One region of the Pseudomonas sp. 210_17 TE3656 genome, then DNA from elsewhere that is predicted to be linked to it. Evidence: riboswitches for the same ligand, from Rfam matches in the RefSeq annotation. Region 1 holds a riboswitch; the other holds the start of a gene.
The links. A riboswitch is a leader RNA that binds a small molecule or an ion and turns the genes downstream of it on or off. The one in region 1 is predicted to bind cobalamin.

Region 1 (7,233 bases):
GCTGATGGCGGTGGTGTATGGTTTCCGCGACCAGACCGGGCAATACAAGCCAACTCCGGCCAGCTCGTTCTCGACCAGCGTCACCCAGGGTGCGGCGAGCATGCTGATGGACGCCCTGCAGGCCAGTGGCTGGTTTGTGGTGCTGGAGCGCGAAGGGCTGCAGAACCTGCTGACTGAGCGCAAGATCATCCGTGCGTCGCAGAAAAAGCCGGACACGCCGGTGAACATCCAGGGCGAACTGCCACCGCTGCAGGCGGCCAACCTGATGCTTGAAGGCGGCATCATCGCCTACGACACCAACGTGCGCAGTGGCGGCGAGGGCGCGCGCTACCTGGGTATCGATATCTCCCGCGAGTACCGGGTCGATCAGGTGTCGGTCAACCTGCGGGCCGTGGATGTGCGCAGCGGTCAGGTGCTGGCCAACGTCATGACCAGCAAGACCATCTACTCGGTCGGCCGCAGTGCCGGGGTGTTCAAGTTCATCGAGTTCAAGAAACTGCTCGAAGCCGAGGTCGGCTACACCACCAACGAACCGGCGCAGCTGTGTGTGCTGTCGGCCATCGAATCGGCGGTGGGACATCTGCTGGCCCAAGGTATCGAGCGGCGCTTGTGGCAAGTGGCGGGCGACGATAGCGGTGACAAGGCGACCCTGGACAAGTACCTGAGCCAGTATCAAACCCCATGAGACCTGCGTTGCACCCCATCGCCGGCAAGGCCGGCTCCCACAACGTCCTGGTGCACACCGATCCTGTGGGAGCTGGCATTGCCAGCGATGCAAGGCGCAAGCCTTGCCAAATACAGCCAGCCTAGTGCGTTGGGCAGCCTTGTTCCTTGACGATCCGTTTGCTCGACGCCGGATACTTCGCCAGCTTCGCTGCCGCCCGTGGCGGTCGCTTCACCAGCTCACCACCACAGTTGGGGCACTGGCCCTTGAGCTGACGCTCATTGCAGTCCTTGCAAAACGTGCATTCGAACGAGCAGATCAGTGCATCCTGGCTGTCGCCGGGCAGGTCACCGCCGCAGCATTCACAGTTGGGGCGCAATTCGAGCATGGTCAGGTCCTCTGTCAGGGGCGATAGAGATGGGCATGGCTGGCGCGGTACAGCGCCGACTCGGAAAAGCTGTCACTGGCCAGTACCCGGCCGACCAGGATCAGTGCGGTACGGCGAAAACCCTTGGCCTGTACCTGCTGGACAATACCATCAAGGGTATCGAGCACCCAGTCCTGGTCCGGCCAGGTAGCGCGATGGACCACCGCAATCGGGCAATCCCCGCCGTAATGCGGGCGCAGTTCCTCGACGATCTTCTCCAGATGCTTGACCCCCAGGTGAATCGCCAGGGTGCTGCGATGGCGGGCCAGGTCGACCAGTTGTTCACCTGCGGGCATCGGCGATTTGTCGCCGTAGCGGGTGAGAATCACGGTCTGGGCGATGTCCGGCAGCGTCAGTTCGCAGCCGAGCAGGGCGGCGCTGGCGGCCACGGCGGTAACGCCCGGGATGATCTCGTAGGGAATGCCCAGTTCGCGCAGGTAGCGGATCTGTTCACCGATGGCGCCGTACAGGCTGGGATCGCCGCTGTGGACCCGGGCCACATCCTGGCCCCGGTCGTGCGCCTGCCTGATCGCCTCGATGATCTCGGCCAGATGCAGCTCGGCACTGTTGATGACTGTCTCGGCACGATGCCCTTCGAGCACCGCCGCCGGTACCAGGGAGCCGGCATAGATGATTACCGGGCAGCGATGGATCAGACGCTGGCCCTTGACGGTGATCAGCTCGGGATCGCCGGGGCCGGCACCGATGAAATAGACGGTCATGCGGAGTCCTTGAAGAGAAAGCGCGGATTATTCGCCAAAGCCTGTGGTTGTAGCCAATGCCAGGCTGGCGTCGGCCAGCAGGGTACGGGTAACGCGCAACTTTGCCGGGCCTGCGAGGTGCTCGGCCAGCGCCAGCGCCGCGCTTTCGGCGACGCCATAGCAACCGCTGTGCTGGTAGGCGACGGCCGAGCGATGGCTCAGGCGCGGCTCGTAGGCGGCCAGTTGTGTGGTGCTGAAGAATAGCAGAGGCACCTTCAGCCGCCGGGCCAGTAGTTGCAGCCCGGGTTCGTCGTGCTTGAGGTCGATACTGGCAAGGCCCGCGACTGCGCTCAGCGGCAGGTCGTGGGCCTTGAGGGTCTGTTCCAGTAGGTGGATCAGGGTGTCGGCGGGGCAACCCCGTCGGCAACCCAGGCCGACGAACAGGTGCATGTCAGGCCTGGTTCGGGCGACGGAACAGCCAGGCACTGATCAGGCCCAGGGCCAGCCAGAACGCGGCGTTGGTCAGCAGGGAAGCGATCTTGAATTCGGCTTCCAGAGCCTCTGGGGCAAGCATTTCGTGCACTTCAGGCTGCGGTGCGCCAATCACATGAGGCACCACCAGCAGTACCACGCCCAGCGCTTTAAGCAGCCAGTTGTGGGCGAACACGATCAAGCCAAGCCCGACGGCGGTGGCTGCTGCGGTACCTACCCACCAGGCCTGGCGCTGGGCCAGATCGGCTGCGGCAGTGCCAGGCAGTTCTGGTGGCAGGCCCAGAGTAGGCGCCAGGCAGAACACGGCAAAGCCACCCAGGCCCCACAGTGCGCCACTGACCACGCTGTTTGGCGCGCGCAGGGTATACAGCGCAGCCAGGATCAGAGCAAAGCCGACGGCGACCACCAGGTTACCGCCCGTGGTCGACAGCACACGCTGCCAGCCGTCTTCCGGCGCCCAGGCTTCGCTGTCGTGGTGGTGATCGGCAGCCACACCAGGGGCGTGTTCATGCGCTTCAACCGCAGGCGCTGCGCTTTCATAGGTTTCCGCCTGGAGAATCAGCGGCGCGACCCAGAAGCTTTGCAGCAGGGTCAACAGCAAGGCGGCCAGCAGGCCGGCAAACCCTGCGGTACTGGCAATACGCTTGATCATCGCAGGGCACTCAGTGGCAAGGGAAGGCGGCGCTGTGGCGGGTATCGTGGGCGGCGTTGTGCACCGCTTCGATATGCGAGAAGCCGGCGAAGTAGACCAGGCACAGGCCCAGCAGCGAGGCACCGACGGCAACCAGCAGGCGCTGACTGAGGCTTGACGGGGTAACGGCGGAGTGACTGGCGGTACTGATAGGCATGGCGCTTTCCTCTTGGTGTTGTTCGGCAACAGGCAAGCGCAAGAAACCCCTGCACGGAACTCGCCCAGGGGTTGCAACAGCGCCCGCCCACCGCGGGTTTGTCAGGTTCAGCAGCGTATTCGCGCACTGTAAGTTGCGGGCCGGTCTCCGGGCTCGCGAGGGGTTGGCATTAACCGACCTGCAAGCATCACCTTCCCATGCCGCACTGGCACAGTGGATCTGACGCTTCACTCGCTTACCGTTGCGGGGGCAGCACCGGACTGACATGGCTTTAGAGTAAAGCACATGGTTCACCGGCTTCCCGTTTCACCCTGTGAAGGGCACCCGTAACAATCTGTGTAGGAGAGCATGGGCGCAGGACTTGAGTCAATCGACGACTAACGCATTGCTAGCAGAACGTACACGCCCAGCGCGACAAGAAAGGCGTAGTAGGACTTGAGCCGCGTGCGGCTCAGCAGCCAGGCCAGGGCCACAGGCCAGATCCACAGCGTCGACGGGGTCTGCTGACTGGTCAGCGGATAAAGTGATCCCGCCAGCAGACTGATCAGCATCGCAACCGAGGTGTACTTGCCGAGGCGGTCGATGAAAGCGCGAACGCCGCTGGGCAGCCGCTCGACTTTCACCGCCAGCGGCAACAGCCGGCAGATGGCCGATACCAGCGCGCAGATCAGCACATACAGCCAGAACGTACTAGGTTCGGTCATAGGCATAACTCGTCACCACGGTAACGGCGAGGACCAGCATCAGACTGATCTGCCCCAACCACAGCAGACTCGCGGCAGTGGCCAGCGCGGCGATCCATTGGGCGTGGAAGCTGTGGCGCTCGCGGGTCATCTTGCCCAGCGAGGCGCTGATGAAGATCGCGATCACTACGCTGACATCATCCATCAGCGCACTGTCGGCCAGACTGGCGAAGCAATAACCGGCCATGGTGCCAAGTAGCGCGGCGGCGTACAGCGTGAAGCACACAGTGTTCGCGTAGGGGCGGCTGATCGGCTGCTGTTCCTTGCGTATCGACATGAGGGTGAAGGCCGCATTGGCCATCACCGCCAGTGCCGGAATGAACGCTGCTTTTGCACCTTTGAGGCTGGACTTCAGGCTCAGGGTGAAGATCAGAAACCGCAGATTGATGCTCAGCGCCGATACCAAAACGCCAAACGCGTTCAACAGATGCGCGGGTGTCTCCAGCAAAGTGAGCTGCAGCGGCGAGGCCATCACCGTGCCGCTGAACACCACCATCGCCGGTAGATCCAGGCCATGGCGCCGCCCGAGCATGCCGATCAGGGTGAACGTCAGCAATAGCGAGAACACGAACGGCAACGCATCGCGGATGCCAGACGCAATCTCGCTGTGTGGCGCACGTTCGAGTCGTGCAGGCTCAACCGGCATGGATGTTTTGCTGAGCGCTGGCGCGCAGATGTTGCATGCCAGCTTGGTAGGCCAAGGCTTTTTCCAGGTAGTACGCGGTTGAGAAGCGCGGAATGAACTCTTCCACCACTGCCACACCGCGATAGCCGTTGAGCGCGAAGCGGTTCAATACATCGCTCAAGGGCAAATTGCCTTCGCCAATCGGCAAGTGCTGGTGGTGGGTGTCGTTGAGGTCGGCAATGTGCAGGTGTCGGGTGACCGGCGCCAGTGTCGCGATGGCCTCAAACAGGCTCTGTCCATAAGGCAGCAAGGAACATAAATGGGTTACATCGATGGTCACGTAGCAGCCGGTCTGCTGATGGAAGTACACATGCTCTTCGACGGTGAACACCGGAAACTTCGGACGCTGGCCCCCCATGTTTTCCAGACACAGCGCGATATCCCCTGTGTCACAAAGCGCCGTGACCTGCTTGATGGCCTCGATCAGGTTCGTCATCAGCACGTCGTTGCACAGATGGTCCTTGTAGCCGGGATGAAATGTGACGCTGGTCGCGCCGGCTTGACGGGAAAAGTCCATCGCCGCGCTCAAGCAGTCCACTGCTTGTGCACGCTCATCCAGATTACTGGCGCAGAGGTTGTACTGACGCCCCCACCAACCGGCATGAACCGTCAGGGTGATCTCATTTTGCTCGGTAAACTGACGGATCTGCCGGGCCAGCGTCTGTCGTTCATCGTTGCTCAAGGACCAGAACACCGTTTCGGCGTCTTCACCGATTTCGAATTCGACCGCCTTGAAGTGCCTGGCCAAGTCGGTGATCGAGCCAAGAATGTCCGCGGGGTTGTCGTATACATTTGTGGAAAAGGAGATCTGCGGGAAATCCGCACTGATCGGGCCATCGATGTGATACAGGGTCTCTTTCGTGGTCATTGCGCCTGTCCTTGGGTGTTGAGCAATGGGTGGGAGATGGCAGCGTTGAAGGCTTTTCGGTTGTCATCGGCGCCACAGGCCAGCAATACATAACCGTGACGGTCGCAAGAGCGGTGGATGGGCTGCCCAAACTTGTCGTGATGGAGCGACGCGCGCAGTGCAAACGGGTGTCGCAGCAAGTGCGCGTGCAGGTGTTGCGGGTCGGTTGCGTCATCCGCTTCGATGTAGCGGATCGCCATTTGCACGTATTGGCGTTCGGGCACGGGCGATGGAACGCCGGTCATTGCCGCGATGGTGGTAGCAGCAAGATGCACGCCCGTGGTTCTCCAGACCATTTCCCAAATCTGGTCGCCGCCGAAACGGGTCTGGGTTTCGATGAAGTGCAGGCGTTGACCGTCGATCTTGATCTCGGTGTGCGCCGGGCCCCAGTGGTTATCCATGCGGTCAAGCAACCACAGCACCGCATCTTCGATCCGCGAACGGCTGGCGTCGTCGAGTTCGGCGGGGAAATCATGTCCGGTTTCGACGTAACCCGGAGTACCACTGGTGTGCTTGCGGGTGATGCCGAGAATCCGGTGCTGGCCGTTCAGGCTCAGAGACTCAACGCTATATTCATCGCCGCTGGCGAACGCTTCGATCAGGTTGCGCCCCTGCAGAGGCAGGTCGTCGGTATCCTCCGGCTTGCTGATTGCGTAGACGCCTTGACTGCCCGAGCCGTTGACGGGTTTGACAATGGCCGGGCCGTGGCGGGCTAGAAAGACGCGGGCATCATCGGCACTGTCGATGGCGGCGCAGGGCAACTCGTAGCGACTGCCTTGCAACAGTTGACGGAACAGTAGTTTGTCGCGGCTGACCTCGACACTGTGCAGGCTGTTGTGCGCAATACCCAGCCGCTCTCCCAGCTGTGAGGCAGGCATCAGACCCTGTTCCGAAAATGACAGCACGGCATCGAACGGCCGTTGCCGATGAAGCCGCATGATCGTTTCGCTGTAAGCGGCTAGATTGGCGATGTCGTCGGTCAGTACCAGGGACGCGTGTTGACGCTGGTAGTCTGACAACTGATCGGGTTGTTGTACGAGGGTGAAGCGAAAGCGCTGCGCTGTATCCCAATCCAGCCCCGAATCCCGTCCACCGATCAGCAGAATGTGCTTGGCCTGCGCATCTCCGGGGCTTTCGGCGTACACGTCGACGTCGGCAACAGCCAGCAGGGACGCGCGCAGGCTGGCGGTATCAGGTTGGCGGAATTCAATGTACAGGTAATTCTGAAAACCGTTGCTGACCGGCCCGATACGCTCACCCGGTCTGACATAGGCATACCAGCGCTGGAAACCCGGAAGGTCGCGGATGCGATCGACCTGATGCACACCGTCGTAGGTCCTGTCTGCGCGGGCAAAGGGCGTGACGATTCCGAACGAGCGTTGGGGCGTGCCGGACTCGGCCTGGGGCAGTGGTTCACCGGAAAGGGCGCGGTGGTAGCAGACGTCCAGCGGCATCCGCCATGCCTGGCGTATCACGTGAATTCGGCTGCCTCCAGGCCGTGCGCCGACTTCCAGAATACGAGGCCCGTGTGCGGTGAGAATGAATTCGACATGGGCAAATGTGCCTTTGAGCCCCAGGGCTTTCACGGCGTCGTGGGCTAGACGATGGCAGCGCCCCTTCAACGCAGCGTCGGATTCCAGTATCGAAGGCGTGTAGCGGGCGAAGTGCTGAAAGTCGCTCTGGCCGATATCCACCCCGGAAATCACATCGACCATCGGGAAACTGCTGATGGTCCCGTCAGGGCTGATGGCACAATCGATGGAGTG
Region 2 (7,233 bases), 3.9 Mb from region 1:
CGTTGCAACAACACCGGTTCAGCCAGCACAAAGCCCAGACGTACACCGGCCAGACCGAAGAACTTGCCGAACGAGCGCAACACAATCAGCCCCGGACGTTGTGCCTCGGCGCCAATGCTGTGCTGCGGGGTGTTGTCCATAAAAGCTTCATCGACCAGCAACCAGCCACCACGCAAGGCCAGGCGGGCATGCCAGGCGAGCAACTGCTCAGCCGACAGCAGGCAACCGGTGGGATTGTTCGGGTTGACCACCACCAGCACATCCAGGCTGTCGAGCAGTTCATCCACCTGCTCACTCTGCAACTCAAGCACCTGATGCCCGGCACGACGCCAGCCCTCGGCGTGTTCGGCATAACAGGGCGACAACACGCCAACCGTGCCGCGAGCGCGCAGGTGCGGCAAGGCCTGGATCGCGGCCTGAGAGCCGGCCACCGGCAGCACCTGCTGGACCCGGTAGTACTCGGCCGCAGCCTGTTCCAGGCCATCGTCGGTTTCCGGCAGGCGCGCCCAGGCCTGCAGCGGGATTTGCGGAATCGCGTAAGGCCAGGGCGCAATACCGCTGGACAGGTCCAGCCAGTGCTCCCGGGCGATACCGTAGTGCTGCACTGCGCGCTGCAGGCGCCCACCGTGCTCAAGCATAGAATTCAGCTCCCAGACACAACAGCAGCAACCACAACCACACGCCCAGGCAAACCAGGCGCCAGCCACGCTCAATCGACTCGGCATCAGCCACCGGGCCTTCGCCCAGTTGTGCGCGTTCGTGCAGCTCACCGTGATAGACCGCCGGGCCACCCAGCTCCACAGCCAGGGCACCGGCGCCTGCGGCCATCACCGGACCGGCATTGGGGCTGTCCCACAGCGGCGCCTGACGCCGCCAGCACTTCAGTGCCAGACGGGTTTTGCCGAGCAACGCGTAGGTCAGCGCCACCAGCCGTGCAGGAATGTAGTTGAGCACATCATCGATGCGTGCAGCGGCCCAGCCGAAACGCTCGAAACGCTCGTTGCGATAGCCCCACATGGCATCCAGGGTGTTGCTCAGGCGATAGAGCACCACACCCGGTGCGCCCGCCACGACAAACCAGAACAGCGCAGCGAACACTGCATCGCTACCGTTTTCCAGCACCGACTCGGTGGCTGCGCGCGCCACGGCGGTTTCGTCCAGTTCACGGGTTTCGCGGCTGACCAGAAAACCCACACGGCGGCGTGCTTCATCCAGGTCACCGCGGCGCAAAGCGTCGGCCACCGGGGTCACGTGCTCGCCCAGGCTGCGCAGGCCCAGGGCGCAATACAAGGCCAGCACTTCCACCAACCAGCCGATATAGGGCAGCCAGGACAGCAAGGTGGCCAACAGGGTCAGGGGAATCACCGCCAGGAACCAGGCGGTCACGCCATGGCTGCGCCAACCACGGCCAGCGGCGTTGAAACGCTGCTCCAGGCGCCCGGCCAGGCGACCAAAGGCAACCAGCGGATGACGACGCTGGGGCTCACCCAACAACGCATCCAGCGCCACCCCGGCAACGGTCAGCAACGCCACACTCATCAAGACTCTCCCCACTGGTTTTCATACAGCATGTCGCTCAAGGGCCGCGCCGTGGCCCAGCCTTCGAGGACCAGCATCGGCGCGGGATAGAACGCCTGGACCGGGCCCAGGCAAAGAATCGCCAGCGGCTTGGCACCGGCCGGCATCCCCAGCAACTGCGCCAGCGCCAGGGGCTCGAACAGCGATACCCAGCCCATGCCCAGGCCTTCGGCACGCGCTGCCAGCCAGAGGTTCTGGATCGCGCATGACAACGAGGCGAGGTCCATCTCCGGCAAGGTGCGACGGCCGAAAATGTGCTTGTCGCGGTCATCCATCAACGCCGCCACCAGCACTTCGGCGCAATCGCTGATGCCTTCGACCTTGAGCTTCATGAATTCATCGGAGCGCTCACCCAGTGCCTCAGCGGTGCGCACTCGCTCGGCTTCCACCAGGCCCTGGATACGCTGGCGCAGGTCGCGGTCGGTGATGCGGATAAAGCGCCATGGCTGCATCAGGCCGACGCTGGGCGCCTGATGCGCCGCTTCGAGCAGACGCGCAAGCAGCTCTGGCGCTACTTCGCCCTTGATGAAGTGCCGCATGTCACGGCGCTCGCCGATGGCCCGGTAAACCGCAGCGCGCTCGGCGTCTGTGAAAGCCTGGTCGTTCATGGTGCCAACAGCGCCGCCGCCGCGTGCGGGTTGGAGGCAAAGTAGAAATGCACGTAGGACGCCGTCAGCCGGCCACAGCGATAGACCGCTTCGGCGCCACGGCCGCCATTGGGGCTGTGGCCACGGGCAATCGGCTCGAGCGAGGTAGTGGTCAGCGAGTGGTGATAGGTATGGCCGCGCAAGGTGCCTTCCGGCAGCTCCACCGCCTGCAGGGCCAGCGCTGCGAGGCGCTTCTGCATCACCGCTTCGCCTTCCAGCAAACCCAGCAACTCGGCCCGCTCACCCGCAACATCGGTCAAGGCCTCAAGCAGGTAGAGCATGCCGCCACATTCGGCCAGCACAGGCTTGCCTGCCTGATGATGGCTGCGGATCGCGGTGAGCATCGCGGTGTTGGCAGCCAATGCCTGGTGATGCAGTTCCGGATAGCCACCCGGCAGGTAGAGGCTGTCTGCCTGCGGTAGCGTGCGGTCATGCAGTGGCGAAAAGAACTTCAGCTCAGCGCCCATGGCCCGCAGCAGGTCAAGGTTGGCGCCATAAGTGAAGGCAAAGGCCTCATCCCGCGCCACGGCGATGGTCACGCCATCGAACAAGGGCTCGATGACCTCGACAGTCGGCGCCGCGAACGCCACCGCCGGCGGCAGGGACGACTCACAACTGGCGCCGAGGGCTGCGGCTGCGGCGTCCAGGCGAACATCCAGATCATTGAGCTCACTGGCCTGGACCAGGCCCAGATGGCGGCTCGGCAATTCAATCCCGGTTTCCCGCGACAGGCCGCCGTACCAGCGCAGTCCTTCGGTAAGGCTGCCTTCAAGCAACTGGGCGTGACGCAAAGTGCCGACACGGTTGGCCAGCACCCCGGCAAACGGCAGGTCGGGCTGATAGCGCGCCAACCCCAGGGCCAGGGCGCCGAAAGTCTGAGCCATCGCCGTACCGTCGATCACCGCCAGCACCGGCACATTGAAATGGCGGGCAAGGTCGGCGCTCGACGGCGTACCGTCGAACAGGCCCATGACCCCTTCGATCAGGATCAGATCGGCATCGCCCGCCGCTTCCCACAGCAGCCGGCGGCTTTCCTGCTCACCGACCATCCACAGGTCCAACTGGTACACCGGCGCACCGCTGGCCCGCTCGAGAATCATCGGGTCAAGGAAGTCCGGGCCGCACTTGAACACCCGCACCTTACGCCCGAGGTTGCGGTGCAGCCGCGCCAGGGCAGCGGTAACCGTAGTCTTGCCCTGGCCTGAAGCCGGGGCGGCAATCAGCACCGCCGGGCAGTGGCGCGTGTCACTCATAGTTCAACGCCCTTCTGGGCACGGATACCGGCCTGGAAAGCGTGCTTGACCATGCCCATCTCGGTGACGGTGTCGGCCAGTTCGATCATTTCATCCTTGGCACCACGACCGGTGACGATCACGTGCTGCATCGGCGGACGCGCCTGCAGGTCGCTGAGGACCTGTTCGAGGTCAAGGTAGCCATGCTTGAGGGCAATATTCAGCTCGTCGAGCACCACGAAGGTGATCGTCGGATCCTGCAGCAACTGGCGCGAAACGGCCCAGGCCGCTTCGGCTGCGGCGATGTCACGCTGGCGGTCCTGAGTTTCCCAGGTGAAGCCTTCGCCCATCACGTGATAGCGCACCTGTTCGGGGAAACGTCGGAAGAACAGCTCTTCGCCAGTGCTGTTGCGGCCCTTGATGAACTGCACCACGCCGCATTGCATACCATGGCCCATGGCCCGGGCGAGCATGCCGAAGGCCGAGCTGCTCTTGCCCTTGCCGTTACCGCTGAGCACCAGCAGCAGGCCGCATTCGTTAGGGGCGTTGGCAATACGCTCGTCGATTACCGCCTTCTTGCGCTGCATACGGGCCAGGTGGCGTTCGTCACGCTCGGTGGATTCAGTCATCGAAGTCTCCGCAAACCACTGTCAGCCAACCTGCAACGCGCCTGCCAGCACAGGGCTGCACAGCGTTCGCGGCAAAGAGATGGCAACAGATCAATGGATAAGGCAGACGGAAAAACGCGCAGGGCTGCGGCACAGGCCGAAGAAACCGCGCATCACCCTCCGTGATGCCGTTGGCTGTTACAGGCCGGTCTCCGGGCTTGTGAGCGGGGTCATCAACACCCGGGGTCGCGCGCCTTCCCGGGTGCGATCACCCAGTGGCCATGCGCGGCCTTGACTCACCTACCGTTGCGGGGGCAGCGCCGGACTCGCACGCAATTGCGCACCCACCGGCTTCCCTGTTTCACCCTGCCAGACCACAGCCCACAGAGCACCTGAAACAAGTCGCGAAGGTTAGAGGGTTGCACCCGGAGCGTCAATGAAAGGCGCAGCACTGGCCTGGATCAATGGCGCCTTTGTCATCTTGTGCCACCCTGATATCAGTGATATCAAATAGCCACAATTTGGCTGTCTCGATTACAACGATAAAGGAGAGAGCGGCATGCAAGGCCTGATCATCAATAACCCGCGCCTGGAATTCCTGCGTCCGGCCCTGGAACGCTGGGTCGAATGCATCGACCGCTGCAACCAGACCCTGGGCGACGGCGAGGCCCCTTACTGGCACGGCGCCCAAGCGAACCTCGGCGTGCTCTCGGCCGCAGCCTGGCAAGCAGAGCTGATCACCTTGCAACATCACCAGAGCAAGAAGCAGCGTGACGAAGGTGAGCGTGAAGGTTACTGCGACCTGTACATCGCCAATCGCGAAGAAGCCGCCTACCTGCAAGCCAGCCAGCGCTGGCCACGCATCGCCCGCCTGGACCTGAACAACGCGCTGCAAGAGACTGTGCTTGCCGCCCGCCAGGTGGCTGCACCCAGCCAGCTAAAAGTCGCCGCGCTGTTCGCCAGCCCCTGGAAAGCCGGACAGCATGCCAGCCCCGAAGAACTCCAGGACCTGGTCGACGACCTGCAAAAGCACACCGCCTGTGCCATTGCCTGGTACTTCCCCTATGCCTACCGCAAGCTGCACAACGAGGCCGGTCAGTACCATCCGGGGGTTGCGCTGCTGCTCAAGCAGGCATGATCAATCGCGGGGCAAGCCCGCTCCCACAATACCGAGCAAACCTGTGGGAGCGGGCTTGCCCCGCGATCAGCTTGGTAAACTCAACGCTTACGACAAAGCGTCAAGCCATCCCCTATGGGCAACATCGACAGATCCACCCGCGGATCGTCCTTGAGCCTCAGGTTCAACGCCTGTATTGCCCGGGTATCTTCACTGTCGGGCTGCGTCTGCAGCACCCGCCCGCTCCACAGGGTGTTGTCGAACAACACCAGCCCACCTGTACGCAGCAAGCGCAGGGCCTCTTCCAGATACTGCGGGTAGTTGGCCTTGTCGGCATCGATGAACATCAGGTCGTAACGTCCTGACGGCAATGTCGCCAGCGTTTGCAAGGCGGGCGCCAGGCGCATCTCGATACGTTCCGCCACGCCGGCCTCCCGCCAATAGCGCCAGGCAATCGCGTTGTAACTACCTTCAAGATCGCAGCACAACAACTGCCCCTGCTCCATGGCCTGGGCCATGCACAGTGCGCTGTATCCGGTGAAGGTACCGACCTCGATCACCCGCTGCGCGCCGATCAGGCGCACCAGCAGCGCCAGCAACTGCCCTTGTTCCGGCGCCACCTGCCAGCGCGCCTCGGGCAACGCCTGGGTTTCCGTGCGCAAGCGCGCAAGCAACGGTGTCTCGCGAAGAGAAACCGCTTGCAGGTATTGGTAGAGAGCATCGTCGAGGTAGAGCGTTTGTGCCGTCATCGCCTACCTCGCAAGGTCAGGGGTTGCGCGCCAGGTGGGTCGGCGCCAGCACCCGCTTGGCATTGAGATAGGTTTTGTTCCAGTAGCTGTTGGACAGGTAGTCCAGACGCACGGTTCCGCCCGCAGACGGGGCATGCACGAAACGGCCTTCGCCGACGTAGATGCCGGCGTGGCTGACCTGCGAACCGCCATTGGTGGCAAAGAACACCAGGTCCCCGGACTGCAGGGCGCCACGGTCGATGGTCGGCGCGCGCACGCCAATCATTTCACGGGTGGTGCGCGGCAGGGCGATACCGGCGGCATCGCGATAGACGTAACCGATCAAGCCACTGCAATCAAAACCCGAGTCCGGTGTATTGCCGCCCCAGCGATAAGGCGTACCGACCAGGCCCAAGGCACGGAACAGCACATCTTCGGCAACCGGAGAGAAATATACCTGAGGCGCCATGACGGCTGGCTCGACCACCTTGGGCGGGGTCGGGGCATGGCTGGAGCAGGCACCGAGCAGTGCCAGCAGGGAAAGTAGAGCGAAGCGCGCCTTCATCGCCATGGTCAGAACATCCTGTCTGAAGCCGTCCGGCGGTGAGCCGGAAAATAGTTGAGAATTTAGATTAGACGCTTTCTGTAAACACGCACGGCGACGAGCTTTTCAGCTACGTCGCCGTGATACCGCAAGGCCGATGATCAGTTGCGCGAGATGGTGGTCGCGGTCGGTGCCATGGCCAATGCGCGTTTGGCTTCGATAAAGGTCTTGCTCCAATAGCGATCACCGAGTTTGTCGATGCGCACGCCACCGCTGCGGCGGCTGCTGGAGTGGATGAACTGATCGTCGCCCAGGTAGATCCCTGCGTGACTGACACGACCGCGACCATTGGTGCTGAAGAACAGCAGATCACCCGGCTTGAGGTTGTTACGGGCAACCAGCGGGGCTTTTACGTTGATCATTTCGCGGGTGGAGCGCGGCAGGTTGAGGCCGGCTTCTTCGCGGAACAGGTAACCGATGAAACCGCTGCAATCAAAGCCGGTGTTCTCGGAGGTACCACCGAAACGGTAACGGGTACCGATCAGCGACATACCGCGCTCGAGAATGTTGTCAGCCAGGGCTGGCAATTGGTAAGGCTTGCTGCTGGCGAAATCCTGAAGTTCTTCTTCGGTGGCCAGCTCTTCCTCGAACACCGACGAGGTGGAGGACTTGCTCAAAACCTGAGCGGAAATCGGTTGTTGAACCTGCTGCTGCGAAACAGGGCTATGCGCTGCGCAGCCAAAAAGCAGGGTCACAAGTGCGAGGGGCACGAGGGGTGC

Region 2: it holds a riboswitch for cobalamin, as region 1 does, so the genes downstream of both, cobO (cob(I)yrinic acid a,c-diamide adenosyltransferase) here and ACVI9W_RS00495 (CbtB domain-containing protein) in region 1, are expected to answer to the same signal.

The regions. Positions count from the first base shown of each region.
Region 1 covers NZ_JBTRBC010000001.1:89,870-97,102, reverse strand. The annotation lists gene ACVI9W_RS00520 (CsgG/HfaB family protein) at 1-685, shown strand, start outside; gene ACVI9W_RS00515 (DUF1272 domain-containing protein) at 807-1,052, opposite strand; gene cobM (precorrin-4 C(11)-methyltransferase) at 1,067-1,813, opposite strand; gene ACVI9W_RS00505 (cobalamin biosynthesis protein) at 1,841-2,242, opposite strand; gene ACVI9W_RS00500 (CbtA family protein) at 2,244-2,936, opposite strand; gene ACVI9W_RS00495 (CbtB domain-containing protein) at 2,947-3,132, opposite strand; cobalamin riboswitch at 3,254-3,475, opposite strand; gene ACVI9W_RS00490 (AzlD domain-containing protein) at 3,510-3,836, opposite strand; gene ACVI9W_RS00485 (AzlC family ABC transporter permease) at 3,823-4,521, opposite strand; gene ACVI9W_RS00480 (sugar phosphate isomerase/epimerase family protein) at 4,511-5,428, opposite strand; gene ACVI9W_RS00475 (ATP-grasp domain-containing protein) at 5,425-7,233, opposite strand, start outside.
Region 2 covers NZ_JBTRBC010000001.1:3,975,185-3,982,417, reverse strand. The annotation lists gene cobD (threonine-phosphate decarboxylase CobD) at 1-638, opposite strand, end outside; gene cbiB (adenosylcobinamide-phosphate synthase CbiB) at 631-1,539, opposite strand; gene bluB (5,6-dimethylbenzimidazole synthase) at 1,539-2,186, opposite strand; gene ACVI9W_RS18680 (cobyrinate a,c-diamide synthase) at 2,183-3,478, opposite strand; gene cobO (cob(I)yrinic acid a,c-diamide adenosyltransferase) at 3,475-4,086, opposite strand; cobalamin riboswitch at 4,252-4,476, opposite strand; gene ACVI9W_RS18670 (hypothetical protein) at 4,625-5,203, shown strand; gene ACVI9W_RS18665 (O-methyltransferase) at 5,284-5,931, opposite strand; gene ACVI9W_RS18660 (C40 family peptidase) at 5,948-6,481, opposite strand; gene ACVI9W_RS18655 (C40 family peptidase) at 6,616-7,233, opposite strand, start outside.